Linked DNA regions of Saccharothrix espanaensis DSM 44229. The protein of the gene in region 2 interacts with the protein of the main gene of each other region in a pairwise test. Links are inferred from orthologs where the notes say so. Each region holds a gene or a part of one and is shown on either strand. Other genes may lie near its edges. The genes, in order: dprA and recA.

Region 1 (9,273 bases), 6.1 Mb from region 2 along the record:
GGTGGGCGTCACGGTGTGGCCGTTGGTGTGCGGGGCCTCGGCGGCAGGTCCGGGGTGCGGGTCCTCGTCGGCGACGTGGTGACCGTTCGTCCCGGTCGGGGCGTGCGCAACCGAGGGCTGCGCCTCCGACGAGGCCCCGACGCGCGCGGCGGAAGGAGAGGTCACGGTTGCGGTCCGCGAACCTCCCCCTGCGACGTCAGGAACGGGGGTGGGTTCGGTCATGGATCGCCTTCAGCCGTTCGACGGTGACGTGTGTGTAGAGCTGAGTGGTTGCGAGCGTAGCGTGACCGAGAAGCTCTTGGACGGTACGCAGGTCCGCTCCCCCTTCCAACAGGTGCGTGGCCGCGGTGTGCCGCAGGCCGTGCGGCCCGATGTCGGCTGTTTCGGGTACCGCACCCACTACATCGTGGACAACCCTCCTGGCGGTACGCGGGTCCAACCTCCCGCCGCGCGCACCGACGAACAGCGCGTGTTGTGAACGGTCGCTGACCAGGGACGATCGACCGTGTTCCACCCAGCGCCGTACTGCCCGTTCGGCCGGTACGCCGAATGGCACGGTGCGTTCGCGCCTACCCTTGCCCAGAACCCGGATCACCCTTTGGGAGTAGTCGACGTCGCCGAGGTCGAGACCGCACAGCTCGGCGACCCGAACACCTGTCGCGTACAGCAACTCCACCACGGCTTGGTCACGCAGCGCAACCGGCTCGCCGGCTTCCGCGGATACTTCCGCGACCGACATCGCGGCCTTCGCCTGGTCCGCCCGCAACACTGCGGGCAGCGTCCGGTGCGGTCGGGGCGCGACCAGACGGGGCCCGGGGTCGTCGGCGAGCAGGCCGGTCCGCGCCGCCCAGGCGGTGAAGGTCCGGGCGGCGGCCGTGCGCCGGGCGAGCGTGGTCCGGCTCGCACCCGCACCGTGCTGGGCCGCCAGCCACGAGCGCAGCCCGGCGAGGTCGATCGCCTCCACGGTGGCGTCACCCGTCGTGCCGCCGGCCAGGTGGACCAGCAGGGAGACCGCGTCGGCCAGGTAGGCGCGGACGGTGTGCGGCGAGAGCGAGCGCTCCATCGCGAGGTGGCGCTGGTAGTCGTCCAAGGCCGTCGAGACGTCGCCGGGCAGCTCGCGACGCAGGCCGACGAGGTCGACACGACGAGTCCGAGCGGGCGGCGGCGGGGACATAGCCCCTGACGCTGCGCCTCAGAACGCTCTTGGTCAAGTATCGCCACGCGAGATCCCCTCATGAGAGCGCTTCCATCCGGTGTCGACCCGGACCGCCAGTTCGATCAGCTCCAGTTCGGGGAGCAGCGCCCGGACCCTGGCCAGCTCGACCCCGGATTCCACCGAGACGGCCTCGGCGCTGGTCGCGGAATCCAGCGGCAGCGCCTCGAACACCCGCAGCGCCTCGCCCTGGGGGAGACCGACTTCGGTGTTCCGCGTGGCCTCGACCAGGTCGACCCCGAGCCGCCCGGTCGACTCGATCACCTCCGCGACGCTGCTCACCGCCAGCGCCTCCCCCGACCGCAGCAGGTCGTGGCAGCCTGACGAACTGCTGGACGTGATCGGCCCCGGCACCGCCATCAGCACCCGCCCGAGCGCCGACGTGGAGGCCGCGGTGTTCTTCGCACCGCTGCGCCGACCCGCCTCCACGACCACCGTCCCCTCGCCGAACGCCGCGATCAGCCGGTTGCGGGTCAGGAAGCGGTGGCGGGCGGGTTGGAGGCCGGGCGGGTACTCGGAGACCACGAGCCCGTGGTGCGGGATGCGTTCGAGCAGCCCCTGGTGGCCGCGCGGGTAGGCGATGTCGACCCCGCAGGCGAGGACGGCGATCGTCGGCCCGCCGGCCGCCAGCGCCCCGCGGTGCGCCGCGCCGTCGATGCCGTAGGCGGCACCGGACACCACCGTCACGCCGGACGCGGCCAGCCCGTGCCCGAACTCGGCCGCGACGTGCTGCCCGTAGCCGGTCGAGGACCGGCTGCCGACCACCGCGACGGCCCGCTCGGTCAGGGTGGACAGCTCCGCCTCGCCGCGCACCCACAGCGCCAGCGGGGCCACCCCGCAGCGCAGGCCCTGGGCGGCGGCCTGGTCGAGCGCGGTGAACGGCCACGCGGGCCATTCCTCGTCCTCCGGCACGACCAGCCGCCCACCCAGCTCCGCCATCGCGGCCAGGTCGGCTTCGGCCCGGTCCTCGGCCCGTCGCGCGGAGGTCTGGCTGTCGACCGCACCAGGCACCTGACCCCGCCGGACCAGCGCGGCCGCCCGCACCGGCCCCACCGCCGAGACGAACGCCGCCAACGCTCCGGCCGGAGGTTCGGCGACGCGCGACAGGTAAGCGCGCGCCAACCGCACCTCGTCACTCACGCCACACCGCCGCAGGTGCGAGCCCGCACGCCGTCCGCCACGGGCGGGCCGACTGGCGCGGACAACGACGAGCACCCCGGCACTGTTCGGTCCAGCGACCGCACCGGGTCCGGAGGTGCAGCAGCCAGGCCTGGGTGATCAGCTCGCACAGCCACGCCTTGCCCCGGCGGAACGGGGCAGCGAGGAAGGCGGCCCGATCGGTGGTGCGGTCGGTGAGGCAGTCAGCGGCCCGGTCGGTGGAGCAGGTGGCGATGCGGTCAGCGGGGCGGTCGGTGGAGCGGTTGGCGGGGCGGTCGGTTGGGTGGGTGGTGGGGCGGGTGGTCGTGCACTGGGTGGCGGGGGTGGGCGTGGGCGTGGTGCAGGGCTTTGGGCGTGCGGCGTTGCGGCAGCCCGGTGGAACGTCCCGGTGCGCGTCGCGACGGGTGCTCGGGGGTGGGCTTGTCGAGGTGGCGCGGGACTCGCATGACGGAGCCGAACGCCCGCGTGGACCCGGTGCGGCGCACGACGGCATCGGTGCGGTTGCCGGTGAGTTCGCGTCGGGACCTGGTCGACTCGGAGTCGTGGCGCGCAGACCCGGGTAGGTACAGGTCGCCGGGGTGGTGGGTGGGCACTCGGTCGTGCGTTCGACTTCAGCCTGCTGGGCGAGTGAACCGGCCACCGCGGACCACGGCGAACCGGTGGGGTGGGCGGCCGAGGCCGAGGTGTCCGGCCCGGTGAGGAACACCTGGTCCACGACCAGGTGGACCGGAGTTCCCGGCGGCGTCAGGGGATTCGTCAGGTCTGCTCCGGCGGCGTCGGGGCTCGCCGCCTCCGACCGGGTGGCGTCCCGGTCGGTCGTCTCCGGGCCTTCGGTCAGGGAGCGGGGGAAGTCGGGTGGGAGTGCGGTGGGATTCGGGGTGGTGGCCGGGAGTTCGAGGGGCGGGAGTTCGGTCACGGGGTGCCTCCGGCGGGCGGGTCGGGCACCTTCCGGGTGCCTTCTTCGGGTCGGGTCGAGCGGATTCGGAGGACCTTTCCGGGCCAGCCGAGGATCCAGCGGTTGAGGTCTTTCGCGGTTGCCAGGCGGCGGAGGGTCGGTTTCTTCCTCGGGTCGCTCGGTGGTGGTGTCGGGTCCGGCGATGTCCTCGGTGTCAGGCGGGAGAGTCTCGGGGGTGGGGTCATGGCCTTCTCCTTTCCCGGAATTCCAGGGCCGCGGCCACGTGGTCCGCGGTCGGTTCGTCGGTTTCGGCGAGGTCCGCCAGCGTCCAGGCGACGCGGAGGCAGCGGTCCGCGCCCCGGCCGGTGAGGGCACCGATCGCCAGGGCCCGGTCCAGCAGGGTGGTCGCGGTCCTGGGGAGGCGGAACTCCTTGCGCAGGGCCGGGCCCGGGACTTCCGCGTTGGTCCGCCAGCCGTGCGGGGCCCAGCGGGAGCCGGCCCTGGCGCGCGCCTGGTGCACCCTGCGGCGGACCACGGCCGTCGGCTCGGGCGTGCCCACCTCGGGGCCGAGCATCACCGTCAGGGGGCGCATGGTCACCCGGAGGTCGACGCGGTCCAGCAGGGGCCCGGAGAGCTTGCTCTGGTAGCGGCGCTTGGCCGCGGGCAGGCAGACGCAGTCGAGGTCTTTCGGCGGCGCGCACGGACAGGCGTTGGCGGCCAGCACCAACTGGAAGCGGGCCGGGTACCGGGCGATGCCGTCCCGACGGGCGATCCGCACCTCCCCGTCCTCCAGGCACGTCCGCAGGGCGTCCAGGCTGCGCGCGCCGAACTCGCACGCCTCGTCGATGAACAGCACGCCGCGGTGCGCCCGGCTCACCGCGCCCGGCTTGGCCAGGCCCGAGCCGCCGCCCACCAGGGCCGCCGTCGACGTCGACGGGTGCAGCGAGACGAACGGCGGGGTCGCCACCAGCGGGGCCTCCGGGGTGAGCAGACCGGCGATGGAGTGGATCGCGGTCACCCCGATGGCCTCGTCGGCCGACAGCGGCGGCAGCAGGCTGACCAGGCGTTCGGCCAGCATCGTCTTACCGGTGCCCGGCGGGCCGGTCAGCAGGACGTGGTGGCCGCCCGCCGCCGCCACCTCCAGCGCCCAGCGGGCCTCGGGCTGGCCGACCACGTCGGACAGGTCCTTGCCGGGCGGCACCGGCGGGGGCTCCGGGTGGGCGCCGGCCGGGGTCAGGGCCTCGTCCGAGCCCTTCAGCCAGTCGATGACGTCGGTCAGGGTCGCCGCGCCGTGCACCGCGAGGCCCTCGACCAGCGCCGCCTCGGGCAGCGACGCGGTCGGCACGACCGCTCTGGTCAGGCCGGCCCGCCGGGCGGCCAGCAGGGCGGGCAGCACGCCTCGGACCGTGCGCACGCGGCCGTCCAGGGCCAGTTCCCCGAGCAGCACGGTGCCGTGCAGGCGGTCGTCCGGGACGGCCTGGGACGCGGCCAGCACCACGCACGCCAGGGCCAGGTCGTAGCCCGAACCGCCCTTCGGGAGGGTGGCCGGGGACAGGCCCAGCGTCACCCGTTGGGTGGGCCACTCGTGGTCGCTGTTGCGGACCGCGGCCTTCACCCGGTCCTTGGACTCGTGCAGGGCCGCGTCCGGCAGGCCCAGCAACTGGGTGCGGACCGAGCCCGCGCCCACGTCGGCCTCGATCTCCACCGGGACGCCGTCGACGCCGAACAGGGCCACGCACCAAGCGCTCGCGAGGGCCATCTCAGGCACCCCGCACGTGGTGCAGGCGGATGGGGCCCGACCGCGGCCACAGGATGCCCACCAGGTCGCAGCGGACGTCCAGGCCGCGCAGGCCGTGCGCGTCACGCCAGCGCAGGCCCATGCCGCGCACGCGGTCGAGCTTGGTCGGGGTGACGGCCTCCAGCGGGCTGCCGCGGCCGGTGCCCGAGCGGCACTTCACCTCGCACACCACCAGCCGCTCGCGGTCGGTGGCGACGATGTCGAGCTCGCCCTCGGGACAGCGCCAGTTGCGGGCGAGCAGTTCCAGGCGCTCCTCCTGCCGCAGGTAGCGGCAGGCCACGTGCTCGCCCAGGCGGCCCAGCTCTCGGGTGTCCGGCATGGTGTTGCTCCGTTCGGCTCAGTCTGCGTGTCGTGATCGACTGTGCCGAAGCGGATCTTGCGGGGCCAGGGGGAACCCGAGATCTGTGGATGGGGTTTCAGGGGCTGTGGACAACTGCCCACAACAACGCCTACCTGCGAAAACCGGCCAGAGAGCCGTGAAGGGGCTCATCCGGGTGGATGAGCCCCTGGCGACTGGGAACGGTCAGGAGTTGAACGGACCGTCCTCGGGGAGCCTCAGGTCGGGCTTGTCCAGCTCTTCGACGTTGACGTCCTTGAACGTGATGACCCGGACGTTCTTCACGAACCGGGCGGGCCGGTACATGTCCCAGACCCACGCGTCGGACATCCGCACCTCGAAGTAGACCTCGCCGTCCGCGTTGCGGACCTGCACGTCCACCGAGTTGGCCAGGTAGAACCGCCGCTCGGTCTCCACGACGAACGAGAACTGGCTGACGATGTCGCGGTACTCCTTGTACAGCGACAACTCCATCTCGGTCTCGTACTTCTCGAGATCCTCTGCACTCATTACGCCTCCGCGCGGGTGCTCATCGAATCCGCGCTCCTCCTCGTCGCGAGCCTGCCACCGCTGGTCTGCGGCGATGTTCCATTCTGGACCACGGTGGCGGAAAGCACGTCACGCGCCACTCGGTGCGGCGCGGTCAACCCGTGCCGGGCCCCCGCCGAGGCCACATTCGCATACGACCAGCGGTGCTCCGCGCTCGGCCCGTGCTCCAGCAGGGCGGCGGTGTGCTCGGCGGTGCTGTAGCCCTTGTGCACGTCGAACCCGTACACCGGCAGGTCGCCGTGCATCTCGGCCATGATCCGGTCCCGGGTGACCTTGGCCAGCACGGACGCGGCCGCGACGCACGCCGCCACCCGGTCGCCCTTGACCACCGGCATGTTCGGCGCGGTCAGCCCCGGCACCGGGAACCCGTCGGTGAGCACGTAGCCGGGGTGCGCGGACAGCCGCGCGACCGCCCGCCGCATCCCCTCGATGTTCGCCACGTGCACGCCGATCAGGTCGACCTCCCACGCCGGGATCACGATGACCGCGTAGTCGACCGCGCGCTTGACCACCACGTCGAAGATCCGGTCCCGCGCGGCGGCGGTGAGCAGCTTGGAGTCGGTCAGGCCCTCGAACCGGGCCGCGTCACCGGGCTTGAGCACGCACGACGCGACGACCAGCGGGCCTGCGCAGGCACCGCGACCGGCCTCGTCCACCCCGGCCACCGGGCCGAGGCCGCGCCGGTCCAGCGCGGCCTGGAACGCCCAGATGCCCGCGGTCTGCCGGACCTGCGCCCGAGGCGGCTTGCGGATCACCAGCCGACCCTATCCCAGCCGCGAACGCCGGATCCGGCCCCTGACCCGCCGGCCGAGCAGCAGCACCGGCCACGCCGCGGCCAGCCCGACCCCGGCCGGCACCGCGTCCTGCCACACCGGCGCGCCCAGCGCCACGACCTGCGGGTTCTGGTCGGACACGCCGCCCCAGCGGCCCGGCGGGAGCACGACCACCCGCGCCTTGCCCACCACCTTGTCCACCGGCACCAGACCGCCCAGCCGGCGGTCGCCCTGGCAGCGCGAGTCGCACGAGTCGTTGCGGTTGTCACCCATCACGAACAGGTAGCCGTCCGGGATCTCCAACTCGTCGTAGGAGTCCTGGAAGCTGCCGCGCCCCGGTTCCCAGTAGACGTACGGCTCGTCCAGCGGCTTGCCGTCGACCAGGAACCGGTTCTTCTCGTCGCAGCACTTCACGGTCTGCCCGCCGACCGCGATGATCCGCTTGACGAAGTCCTCCTTGCTCGCCGTCGGTATCCCGATCAGCGAGCCCAGCCCCTGGAAGAACCCGACCACCGGGTTCGCCGGCTCGGCCGGCGCGAAGTCGTTGTTGATCCAGGTGTCCGGCCCGTGGAAGACGACCACGTCGCCCGGCGTGGGGTCGGTGAAGTCGTAGGTGAGCTTGTCGACCAGCACCCGGTCTCCGAAGCACGGCGAGGTGCAGCCGTGCAGCGTCTGCTCCATCGACTCGGACGGGATCATGTAGACCCGTGCCAGGAATGTCTGGATCAGGAACGCGAGCCCCACCGCGACCACCAGGAGGATCGGCAGCTCACGCCAGAACGAGCCTTTCCCCTTCTTCTTCCGCGACCGTTTCCGGAACTCCTCGATCTTCTCCTCGTCGGAGGAGTGCTCGGGGTCCTCGTCGGACGAACCGCGGGAAGGTGCGACGTCTACCACGCGGTCAGCGTACCGAGCCGGTGTGTGAGGCCCTGGTCAGCCGGCCCCGGAGCCGGCGGCCGAGGAAGAGCACCGGCCACGCGGCGGCCAGCCCGACGCCCGCCGGGATCCCGGACTGCCACGCGGGCGCGCCCATGGCCACTACCTGCGGGTTGTGGTCGCCGATGCCGCTCCAGCGGGCCGGCGGCAGCACGATCGCGCGCGCTTTGCCGATCACTTCGGACTCCGGAACGGCCCCGTTCACGCCGCCGGAACCCTGGCAACGGGAGTCGCACGAGTTCGTCCGGTTGTCACCCATCACCCAAAGGTGTCCCTCGGGGACCTTCACGGGCTCGAACGGGTCCTGGCTCTCCGGGCCGGTGCCGGGCTGCCAGTAGACGTAGGGCTCGTCCAGCGGCTTGCCGTCGACCTTGACCCGGTGCTGCTCGTCGCAGCACTCGACGGTCTGCCCGCCCACGGCGATCACGCGCTTGACGAAGTCGCGCTCGTCCGGCGGCGCGAGGCCGATCAGCGACAGGCCGGACTGGAAGACCCGCACGACGGGGTTGTCCGAGCGGGCCGACTGGAAGTCGTTCGCGGTCCACGCGGGCGGCCCGCGGAAGACGACGACGTCGCCCGGCTCGATGTCGGAGAAGTCGTAGACCAGCTTGTCCACGAGCACCCGGTCGCCGAAGCACGGCGAGGTGCAACCGTGCAGCGTCTTCTCCATCGACGCCGACGGGATCACGTACACGCGCGCGAGGAACGTCTGGATCAGGACGGTGAGCACGAGCGCTGTGCCGAGGAGAACGAGGACCTCGCGCCACAGCGGGGCCTTCTTCTTTTTCTTGCCCTTACCGCCCGATGCCGAGTCCGGAGTGGACTCGGCATCGGGTTCCCGACCGTCTTCGTCAGCGGAGCTGTGCGCGGGTTCTGCCACGTTGGCAGGCTACTGGTCGGGCGTGAACCAGGCGTCAGGAGGCCGGCTTGGCGTCCCGCTTCTCCTTGATCTTCGCGGCCTTGCCGCGCAGGTCGCGCAGGTAGTACAGCTTCGCGCGGCGCACGTCGCCGCGGGTGGCGACCTCGATCTCGGAGATGTTCGGGGAGTGCACCGGGAAGGTGCGCTCGACGCCGACGCCGAACGAGACCTTGCGGACGGTGAAGGTCTCGCGGATCCCGCCGTTCTGGCGGCGGATCACGACGCCCTGGAACACCTGGACCCGCTCGCGGGAGCCCTCGATGACGCGGACGTGGACCTTCAGCGTGTCGCCCGGCCGGAAGCTCGGGATGTCGGAGCGCAGCGACTGGGCGTCAAGAGCGTCCAGGGTGTTCATCGGTGGTCCGTCCTCGTCCTCACGTGTAATGCGTACTCCCCCGAGGCGCGTACTTGCCAAGGTCGCTCATGGCCTTGCCAAGGTGTCACACATCCGCGTGGGGGCGGGCTTTGCGGCGCACCCCGGTTGACCGGGTGCAGCAACCTGTCCAGTGTGCCAGACGAGGCGGGCCGCGACGAAATCGGGGGTTACCGCAGCTCGTCCAGCAGCTTGCGGTCGTGCTTGTCCAGCGCGCCCTCGGGCAGGGCGTCGAGCAGTTCCGGGCGGCGCTCCCACGTGCGGCGCAGCGCCTGGTCACGCCGCCAGCGGTCGATCGCCCGGTGGTTGCCCGAGCGCAGCA
Region 2 (9,268 bases):
TGCCCTCGGCCGTGTACTGCGAAGAGGACGGCTCGCTGGTCGTCGGGCGGGACGCCGAGCGGCGGGCGCGGCTGGACCCGTCGCGGTTCGAGCCCAACCCCAAGCGCCGGGTGGACGACGGGACGCTGCTGCTCGGCGACAACGTCGTCCCGGTCGCCGACGCGCTGGCCGCCGTGCTGCGCCGCGTGCTGGAGGAGACCACCCGCCAGCTCGGCGGCGAGTCGCTGGACGAGATCCGGCTGACCCACCCCGCCCAGTGGGGGCCGACCAGGCGCAACGTGCTGGTGACGGCGGCCCGGCTGGCGGGCGTGACCAAGGACGTCGTGCTCGTGCCCGAGCCGGTCGCGGCGGCGTCGCACTACGCCTCGTTGTCGGTCGGTCAGGCGTTGGCCGTGTACGACCTGGGCGCGGGCACGTTCGACGTGGCGATCGTCGGCGCCACCCAGAACGGGTTCACCGTCCTCGCCGAGGACGGTCTGCCGGACCTCGGTGGTCTGGACGTGGACCAGGCGCTGCTGGAGCACGTGGGACGTCAGGTGTCGCACCGCGACCCGGCGGTCTGGCAGCGGCTGCTGCGCCCCGAGTCGACCGCGGACCGCCGTGCGCGGCGTGCGTTGCAGGAGGACGTCAAGGCGGCCAAGGAGTCGTTGTCGCGGCACGCGCACACCGAGGTCCCGATGCCGGAGCCGTTCGAGGACGTCCTGGTCAACCGGTCCGACCTGGAGGCGCTGGTCCGGCCGAGCATGCTGCGCAGCGCGGAGCTGCTGGCCTCGACGATCCGGTCCACCGGGATGGCGCCCAACCAGCTCGCGGGCATCTACCTGGTGGGCGGTTCCAGCCGGATCCCGCTGGTGGCGACCATGATCGCGGAGCAGGTGCGGGTCGTGCCGACCAGCCTGGACCAGCCGGAGACGGCGGTCGCGCTGGGCGCGCACCACGTGCCCAAGGACGGCGTGACGCCGCGTACGGACCAGCGCCCGGTCAAGATGACCAACGAGCCGGCCACCGTGGTCACCAAGCCGGTGACCGGCCCGAACCCGGTGGCGACCGCGCCGTACCCGCCGAACCCGACCGCCAGCGGCCCCTACCCGGTGAACCCGGCGATCAGCGGTGCCTACCCGGTGAACCCGGCGGTGAGCGGCCCTTACCAGGTCAACCCGGCGATGAGCGGCCCCTACCAGGTCAATCCCGCGGTCAGCGGCCCGTACCAGGTGAACTACCCGCAGACGGGGCCGCAGCAGTTCAACTTCCCGAGCGTCACGCGCGCGCAGCCGCCGCCGAAGAAGAAGCCCAACAAGAACGTGCTCATCGCGGCCGGGGCGGCCGTGGTGGTGGTGCTGGCCGTCGTGGGCGGCTTGTTCGCGTTCAGCGGCTCGGGCGTGCCCACCGCGCAGGAGTGCAAGACGGAGATGGACAAGGACCCGCAGGGCTTCACGCAGTGCCTGCGGCAGCTTGCGGGCAAGGTGCCGGACACGAGCACGTGCAAGGCGGGCGGCGCGGCCGGCGTGTCGGGCATCAGCGCCATCAAGGGCACCGTGGTGAGCTGCGCGATCCAGGACGACTACTCGGTCCAGTACATCCTCACCGAGACCGTCACGGGCGCGCAGCAGGGCGCGGACGCCGTGGTCCGCTCGTTGAAGACGGACATGGTCGAAGCGGAGTGGGCGGGCAACGGCCTCAAGGGCAAGTACCGGGCCGCCGCCGACGGTGGCGTGGGGCTGCTCGCGTTCACGGCCGACGACCGGCCGTTGCTCGGCATCGTGACCAAGAGCGGTGGCGGCGACCTGACGGCGGACACCGTCGCGACCTTCTTCGAGAACACCGTCCAGCCGGGCACCTGACCCTTGCGGAGGCTGTGCCTGCGCCATTCGGCCTGGCACGATGATGATCATGACCGCTGTCGAGGTGGTGCAACGCCGGGTTCTCCGGGTCCTGGGGGTCACCCAGGTGCTCGGCGCGGCGGGCGTCACCATCGGTCTGGCGGTGTCCACGCTGATCGCCGCCGTGCTGTCCGGTTCGGACGCGGTGGGCGGCCTGGCGCAGACCGCGGCGGCCCTCGGCGCGGCTTTGTTCGCCCTGCCCGCCGCACGTCTCGCCGCACGCCGCGGTCGTCGTCCGGCGCTCATCCTCGGCTACGGCGCGGGCGCGATCGGAGCGGTGGTCGCGGCCTGCGCGGTGGTGCTCGGCTCGTGGCAGGTGCTGGTCGCCGCGCTGGTCCTGTTCGGGGCCGCGAGCAGCGCGAACCTGGCCGCCCGGTACGCCGGGACGGACCTGGCGCACCCGCAGCGGCGGGCCCGTTCGCTGGCGATCGTGGTGTGGGCGGCGACGCTCGGCGCGGTCGCCGGGCCCAACCTGGCCGACCCGGCGGGGCAGTTCGCCGCACGGCTCAGCCTGCCGGTCGGGGCGGGGCCGTACCTGGCGGCGGCGGTGCTGTTCGGAGCGGCGGCGCTGGTCGTGCTGCGGTTCCTGCGGCCCGATCCGCTGACCCTGGCCCAGTCCGCGGCACCCGTGACGCCCGCGCATTGCGCCGGGGGAGTGGGTGACACACGCGGGTCCGCTGCGGTGTGGCGCGCGCTGCCCGCCACCGGGAAGCTCGCGCTGGGCGGCATCACGCTGTGCCACACGGCGATGGTGGGGCTCATGTCGATGACCCCGGTGCACATGGACCACGCCGGAGCGTCGCTGCGGGTCGTGGGCGTGGTGATCAGCCTGCACGTGGCGGCGATGTACGCGGCCAGTCCGCTGTTCGGGTGGATGGCCGACCGGTTGGGCCGGGTGCCCGTGCTGGCCATCGGCTCGGCGCTGGTGGTGGCCGCGTCCGGTGTCGCGGGCATGGCCCCGGCGCACGACGCGCCGCAGCTCGCGGCCGGTCTGACGCTGCTCGGCTTCGGCTGGTCGGCGGGGCTGGTGGCGGGGTCCGCGCTGCTCACCGAGTCGGTGTCGCCGACCGACCGGCCGGCCGCGCAGGGCCTGTCCGACCTGTCCATGAACATCGGCGGCGCGGTCGGCGGTGTCGCCGCGGGGATCGTGGTGACGGCGTGGTCTTACGCCGCGTTGGGGCTGCTCGTGGGCTTCACGGCACTGCCGCTGCTGGTGGCGTGCCTGTTCACGTCGTTGCAGCGGTCCCGCTGATCACTTCCGGCGGTTGTAGTACCACCACGCGCGCACGCCGACCACGATCGCGGAGACCAGGCAGGCGATGACCACGATCTGGTACAGCCAGGAGGCCGTGGAGTCGTCCATGGTCCGAGGTTAGCGGGCCGCGGCGGCGAACTCGCGCACACGGCTCGTCTCGCCCGCCGTGCGCCAGACCATCCCCCACTCCAGATGAGGCGCGCCTTCCAGCGGCAGGAACGCGATCTTGGGGCGCGCGAAGTACCCGGCCGCGTGAGCGCCCATCGGGCACACGCCTTCGCCGTTCGCGATGACCGTCATGAGTTCCTGGAACGTCGTAAGGGCGCGTCCGCGTGCGATAGGAAGGCCCGACGGTGTCGTGTCGCGCCAGAAGGCCGCGCGGAACACCGTGTCGCGGGCCAGGTCCTCCACCGTGACCCGGGACTGCCTGGTGAACGGGTGTGTGTCGGCCACCGCCAGCACCACCGGCTCGCGGTGGACCACGGGGCCGGTCGTCAGGTCGGGTTCATCGACCGGGAACAACGTCACCAGCACGTCCACCTCGTCGTCCCGGAGCAGCGTGAACGGGTCCGCGAACGGCGCTTCACGGACCCGGACCTCGCTGCCGGGGTGCCCGGCGCGGTAGCGGGCCAGGACGTCCGGGATGAGGTCGGCCAGGGCTGGGGCCTCGAAGCCCACCCGCAGCAGGCCGGTGCCGCGACCTGCGGCGATGGCGCGTTCCACGCCTTCCACGATCCGCTGGTACGCGGGCCCGACGTCGTCCCGCAGCCGGCGGCCGATGGGGGTCAGCGCGACCCGCCTGCTGGTGCGTTCGAACAGCGGTGCGCCGATGCGGCGTTCCAGTTGCTTCACGGTCTGGCTGACGCGGGCCTGGGACACGTGCAGGCGGGCGGCCGTGCGGCTGAAGTGCAGCTCCTCGGCCAGGGTCAGGAAAATCTCGATATCCCGCCGTTCCATAATGCCCAGGTTATCGTTCGTTGCGGTCCCGGTCGTTGTTGGGCCTGGCGGACCGGGAGATCGTTGCCACATGGAGAACACGCTGCTTGTCCGGGCCGACCAGGCCGAGAAGCTCACCGCCGACCCCGCCGCCGTCGTCACCCTGCTCGCCGACCGGGAAGGGCTGACCAGCAACCGCTCCACGTTCCGGGACGGCGCGAACGGCGCGCCGCCGCACTTCCACACCCGCGCGTCGGAGCTGTTCTTCGTGCTCGACGGCACCCTCCAGGTGCTGCTCGACCAGGACGTGATCACGCTGGAGCGGGGCGACTTCCTCGTCGTGCCGCCGACCACGCCACACGCGTTCGGCGCGGCCAAGGGCGCGGACGCCGACGTGCTGTTCGTCTTCACGCCCGGCATGGGCCGGTTCGACTACTACCGCCTGCTGGACCGCGTGCAGCGCGGCCAGGCCGACCCCGCCGAGATCCGGGCGTCGCAGGACCTCTACGACAACCACTACGTCGACAGTCCGGCCTGGCAGGCGGCGCGCTAGCCTGGACGCGATGCGCAATACGGTGTTCCGCAAGCTGATGTCCGACGAGTTCGGCCAGGTCAGGGCGGAGATGGTGGCCAGGGACCACGTGCTGTCCGCTCTCGGCGGGCGCACCCCCGACCAGGCGCTGGAGGCGGGCCTGCCGCCCAAGGCGATCTGGCTGGCCGTGTGCGAGGCGTTCGACGTGCCGGAACACCGGCGGTGACCGGGCGTGTCGGCCAGGCGGTCGAACACCTGTTCGGCTATAGTCCGCAGCACGTCCGGGTGACACGACCCCGCTGGTGACCCGGTCCCCGCCGAGAAATGTCGTACCCCGCCCGTAACGTCGGCCCCGACATCGCTCAGCGACCCAGAAGACAAACCGAGGTGGACTCCAGATGGCACAGGCACCCGACCGGGACAAGGCCCTCGAACTGGCCCTGGCCCAGATCGACAAGCAGTTCGGCAAGGGCTCGGTCATGCGGCTCGGCGAGGACGGCCGCGCTCCGATCGAGGTGATCCCGACCGGCGCGATCGCGCTCGACGTCGCGCTCGGCATCGGCGGGCTGCCGCGTGGCCGCGTGGTGGAGATCTACGGCCCGGAATCGTCCGGTAAGACGACCGTCGCGCTGCACGCCGTGGCCAACGCCCAGCGCAACGGCGGCATCGCCGCGTTCATCGACGCGGAGCACGCGCTCGACCCGGACTACGCCCGCAAGCTCGGCGTCGACACCGACGCGCTGCTGGTGTCCCAGCCGGACACCGGCGAGCAGGCGCTGGAGATCGCGGACATGCTGATCCGCTCCGGCGCGCTGGACATCCTGGTGATCGACTCGGTGGCCGCGCTGGTGCCCCGGGCCGAGATCGAGGGCGAGATGGGCGACAACCACGTCGGCCTCCAGGCGCGACTGATGAGCCAGGCGCTGCGCAAGATCACCGGCGCGCTGAGCTCGTCCGGCACCACCGCGATCTTCATCAACCAGCTGCGCGAGAAGATCGGCGTGATGTTCGGCTCCCCGGAGACCACGACCGGCGGCAAGGCGCTGAAGTTCTACGCCTCGGTGCGCCTGGACGTGCGCCGCATCGAGACGCTGAAGGACGGCGGCGAGCCGGTCGGCAACCGGACCCGCGTCAAGGTCGTGAAGAACAAGGTCGCCCCGCCGTTCAAGCAGGCCGAGTTCGACATCCTCTACGGCCTGGGCATCAGCCGTGAGGGCTCGCTCATCGACATGGGTGTCGACCAGGCGATCCTGCGCAAGTCCGGTGCCTGGTACACCTACGAGGGCGACCAGCTCGGGCAGGGCAAGGAGAACGCCCGCAAGTTCCTGCGCGACAACCCGGACGTGGCGAACGAGATCGAGAAGCGGATCAAGGACAAGCTCGGCATCGGCGCGACCCTCGACGCCGACGACAGCGCGCCGGCGCCGGTCGACTTCTAGCGGTGGCGGGGCAAGGCGGCCGTGGTCGCGGGACCTCTCGCGACCTCTCGGCCGACTCGTCTCCGACCCCGCTCGGCTCGACGGCTCCCGGCCCGACGGCTCCGGGCTCGACGGCTCCGGGTCCTGCGGTGACTCCCGGTTCCGCGGTTCCCGATCCGGTGGTGGCTTCCGGCTCGGCTGTTCCTGGTCCGGGGGTTCTTGGTTCGACGTCCGCCGATCCGTTTGGGGCGGCGAAGGGTGGTGTGGCGCCGGTGGCTTCGGCCGGTGCCGGGAACGGTGTGGCGGGGCCGGCGGTGTCGGCTGGTGCCCGGGGTGATGCGGAGGTGCCGCCTGTGTCGGCGGATGCGTGGGCCGATGCGGCGCAGCCGGTGGGATCGGGCGATGCCTGGAACGACGCGAAACGACTCGCGGTGCCGAGCGGCGGCGGGGTGCCGGCTTCGAGCGATGCCTGGGACGACGTGGTGAGTTCGGAGTCGGTGCGTGCCGATGCCGTGCGAGCCGATGCCATGCGAGCCGATGGGGTGAGCGCCGGGTCGGGCGAGGTCGAGTCGGGACATGTCGATCCGTTCGACGCGTGGGGGCAGCGTCGGGGTGCGTCCGGCGAAGCTGTGCCGTTCGCGCCTCCGGGCGGGGCGGTCGAAGACTCGGATGACCCGTTCGAGGAGTTGGGGCGGCGGCGGAACGCGTCGGGGGAAGCCTTGCGCGCACCGGCGGGAGCCGTGCGGGTCGAGCGTCCGGCTGACGATCCGTTCGACGCGCCTGCGCGCACGCGCGAAACTCCCGCGCGGGAACGTCCTGGGAGTGCGGCTTCGGCCGGGCCCGGTGCCTTCGAGCCCGGTGCCTTCGCGGGTGGAGCCGAGGATGACGGCGCGGCCGAGTCCGCGAGCGCGTTCGGGGCCGCGTCGAAGAGGGCTTCCGGTGGCGGTTCCCGGGGGCGGTCCGGTCGTGGGCGGACGTCGGGGCGTCGAGGGGCGAAAGAAGTCGACCCGGACGCGGAGGCCGCGCCGGTCGACCCGGTGAAGGAGCAGCGCAAGGCCACCGACATCTGCTACGCGCTGTTGACGGCTCGGGCCCGTACTCGGGTGGAACTCAAGGAAGCCTTGCTGCGCAAGGGCATCCGCGAGGAGACCGCCGAGGTGGTGCTCGGCAAGTTCGACCGCGCGGGCCTGATCGACGACGCGGCGTTCGCCGAGGTCTGGGTCCGGTCCCGGCACGCCTACCAGGGGCTGGGGCGTCGGGCGCTGGCCCGGGAGTTGCGGCAGAAGGGCGTGGCCGACGAGGTGGCCGCCGAAGCCGTGGCGGCCGTGGACGACGAGGCCGAGCAGGAGCGGGCGCGGGAGTTGGTGCGCAAGAAGCTCCGGTCGATGTCCGGGGTGGACGACCAGGCCAAGATCCGACGGCTGGTGGGTGCGTTGGCGCGCAAGGGGTATGCCGAGGGCATGGCGTACCGGGTGGTGCGCGAGGAACTGCGGGCGGCGGAAGTCGAGTCGCCGCTGGACGACTTCCTGCCGGACTAGCGCGGCTCCCGGTAGAGCGCCGGCTATCTTGTCCGGGAACGGAGGGGGTGCCGGTGACGAACGCCGTGAAGCACGTGGTCTGGGACTGGAACGGCACGCTGCTGGACGACGCGCACGCCATGCTCGGCGCGGTGAACCGGGTGTGCCTGCACTACGGCCGGGCCGCCGTGGAACTGGACGAGTGGCGGGCGATGTTCAGCCGGCCGCTGCCCGCCTGCTACGAGCGCCTGCTGGGGCGGGCGCTGTCGGTGGACGACTGGGCGCACATCGACCTGCTCTACCACGACGAGTACCGCACCCTGCTGGACACGTGCGGCCTGGCAACCGGCGTCCCGGACCTGCTGCGCGGGTGGGCGGGTACGCAGTCGCTGCTGTCCATGTGGTTCCACGACGAACTCGTCCCGCTGGTCGCCGAGCACGGGCTGACCGGGCTGTTCACCCGGGTCGACGGTCTGCTCCGGGACACCGGCGGCGGGTCGAAGGCCGGGCACCTGGCCGACCACCTCGCCCGGCTGGCACTCGACCCGGCCGACGTCGTGCTGATCGGTGACGTGGTGGACGACGCGGAAGCGGCCCGGCACGTCGGCGCGCGGGCCGTCCTGGTCACCACGGGCATGGGCGACCGCCCACGGCTGGAGGCGACCGGTGTCCCGGTGGTCGACTCGATCCCGGAAGCCCTGGCCCTGCTCGCCTGACCACCCCTGAGCCGGGTCCTGGCGCGAGGCGCGCCTCGCGCCAGGACGCGGGGGTCAGAGTGCGGACGCGGCCTTGGCGAGGGCTTCGATCCGGTCGAAGTCGCCGGCGGCCAGCGCGTCCTTCGGCGTCAGCCACGACCCGCCGACGCAGCCCACGTTCGGCAGCGCCAGGTAGCGGGGCGCGCTGTCCACCGTGATGCCGCCGGTCGGGCAGAAGCGCAGGCCGGGCAGCGGACCGCCGACCGACTTCAGGTGGTCCACGCCGCCCGCCGCCTCGGCCGGGAAGAACTTCAGCGCCGTCAGGCCGCGTTCGGCCAGCCGCATCGCCTCGGACACCGTCGCCGCGCCCGGCAGGAACGGCAGCCCGGTGTCCTCGACCGCGTTCAGCACCCGGTCCGTCGACCCGGGCGTGACCAGGAACGACGCACCGGCCTTGGCGGCCTGCTCGGCGTGCTCCGGCGCGGTCACGGTGCCCGCGCCCAGCACGATCTCGGGCACCTCGGCGGCGATCCGCTCGATCGCGGCCAAGGCGGCCGGCGTGCGCAGGGTCAACTCGATGACGCGGATGCCCCCGCGCAGCAGCGCCCGCGCCAGCGGCACGGCCTGCTCGGCGTCGTCCAGCACGACGACCGGGACGACGGGGGACAGGTCCAGCAGATCCGCGCTGGTGGTCACCGGGTTACCTCCTGGTTCGCGCGGCCCGCGAAGTGCGAGGCCGCGATGGGGCCGAACACGCTCGCGCCTCGGTCGGCCGGTCCGACCGAGCGGCGCAGCGCGCCGAACAGCTCACGTCCGGTGCCGGTCCACGCCTGCGCGTCCGGTGGGAAGTCCACCAGGTCGCGGTCGGCCAGCACGGCCGGGTCCACCAGCGCCTCCAGCGTGCCGGTCTCCGCGTCGACGCGCAGCACGTCACCGTCGCGCACGCGGGCCAGCGGACCGCCGACGGCGGCCTCGGGCGTGACCTGGATGGCGGCCGGGATCTTGCCCGACGCGCCGGACATCCGGCCGTCGGTG

The links.
Region 1: the proteins of recA (region 2) and dprA interact in binary tests that used the Bacillus subtilis proteins (3 or more experiments, as listed by UniProt). The link is inferred for Saccharothrix espanaensis DSM 44229 from one-to-one orthologs.

What each region holds. Positions count from the first base shown.
Region 1 is NC_019673.1:7,848,207-7,857,479, forward strand. The notes cover bases 281-3,118. They hold dprA (DNA-processing protein DprA), read right to left. Parts: upstream 2,354-3,118; coding sequence 1,208-2,353; downstream 281-1,207. Other genes in these bases: BN6_RS34195 (tyrosine recombinase XerC), read right to left, coding at 281-1,174. Outside these bases: more of BN6_RS34195, read right to left, coding at 197-280; BN6_RS34205 (YifB family Mg chelatase-like AAA ATPase), read right to left, coding at 3,508-5,025; BN6_RS34210 (YraN family protein), read right to left, coding at 5,027-5,383; BN6_RS34215 (DUF2469 domain-containing protein), read right to left, coding at 5,588-5,911; BN6_RS34220 (ribonuclease HII), read right to left, coding at 5,911-6,705; lepB (signal peptidase I), read right to left, coding at 6,715-7,620; lepB (signal peptidase I), read right to left, coding at 7,625-8,539; rplS (50S ribosomal protein L19), read right to left, coding at 8,574-8,933; tRNA (guanosine(37)-N1)-methyltransferase TrmD, read right to left, coding at 9,122-9,273. UniProt on the Bacillus subtilis protein: Protein that helps load RecA onto ssDNA during transformation. Binds cooperatively to circular ssDNA, is able to bridge different segments of DNA. Favors the loading of RecA onto SsbA- or SsbB-coated ssDNA and formation of RecA-DNA filaments.
Region 2 is NC_019673.1:1,731,309-1,740,576, forward strand. The notes cover bases 4,189-7,021. They hold recA (recombinase RecA), read left to right. Parts: upstream 4,189-5,001; coding sequence 5,002-6,042; downstream 6,043-7,021. Other genes in these bases: BN6_RS08225 (cupin domain-containing protein), read left to right, coding at 4,189-4,624; BN6_RS08230 (DUF3046 domain-containing protein), read left to right, coding at 4,635-4,829. Also shown: BN6_RS08210 (Hsp70 family protein), read left to right, coding at 1-1,841; BN6_RS08215 (MFS transporter), read left to right, coding at 1,891-3,132; BN6_RS08220 (LysR family transcriptional regulator), read right to left, coding at 3,253-4,092; more of BN6_RS08225, read left to right, coding at 4,163-4,188; BN6_RS08240 (regulatory protein RecX), read left to right, coding at 7,059-7,559; BN6_RS08245 (HAD family hydrolase), read left to right, coding at 7,613-8,254; eda (bifunctional 4-hydroxy-2-oxoglutarate aldolase/2-dehydro-3-deoxy-phosphogluconate aldolase), read right to left, coding at 8,309-8,929; edd (phosphogluconate dehydratase), read right to left, coding at 8,926-9,268. UniProt on the Bacillus subtilis protein: Multifunctional protein involved in homologous recombination, DNA repair and competence.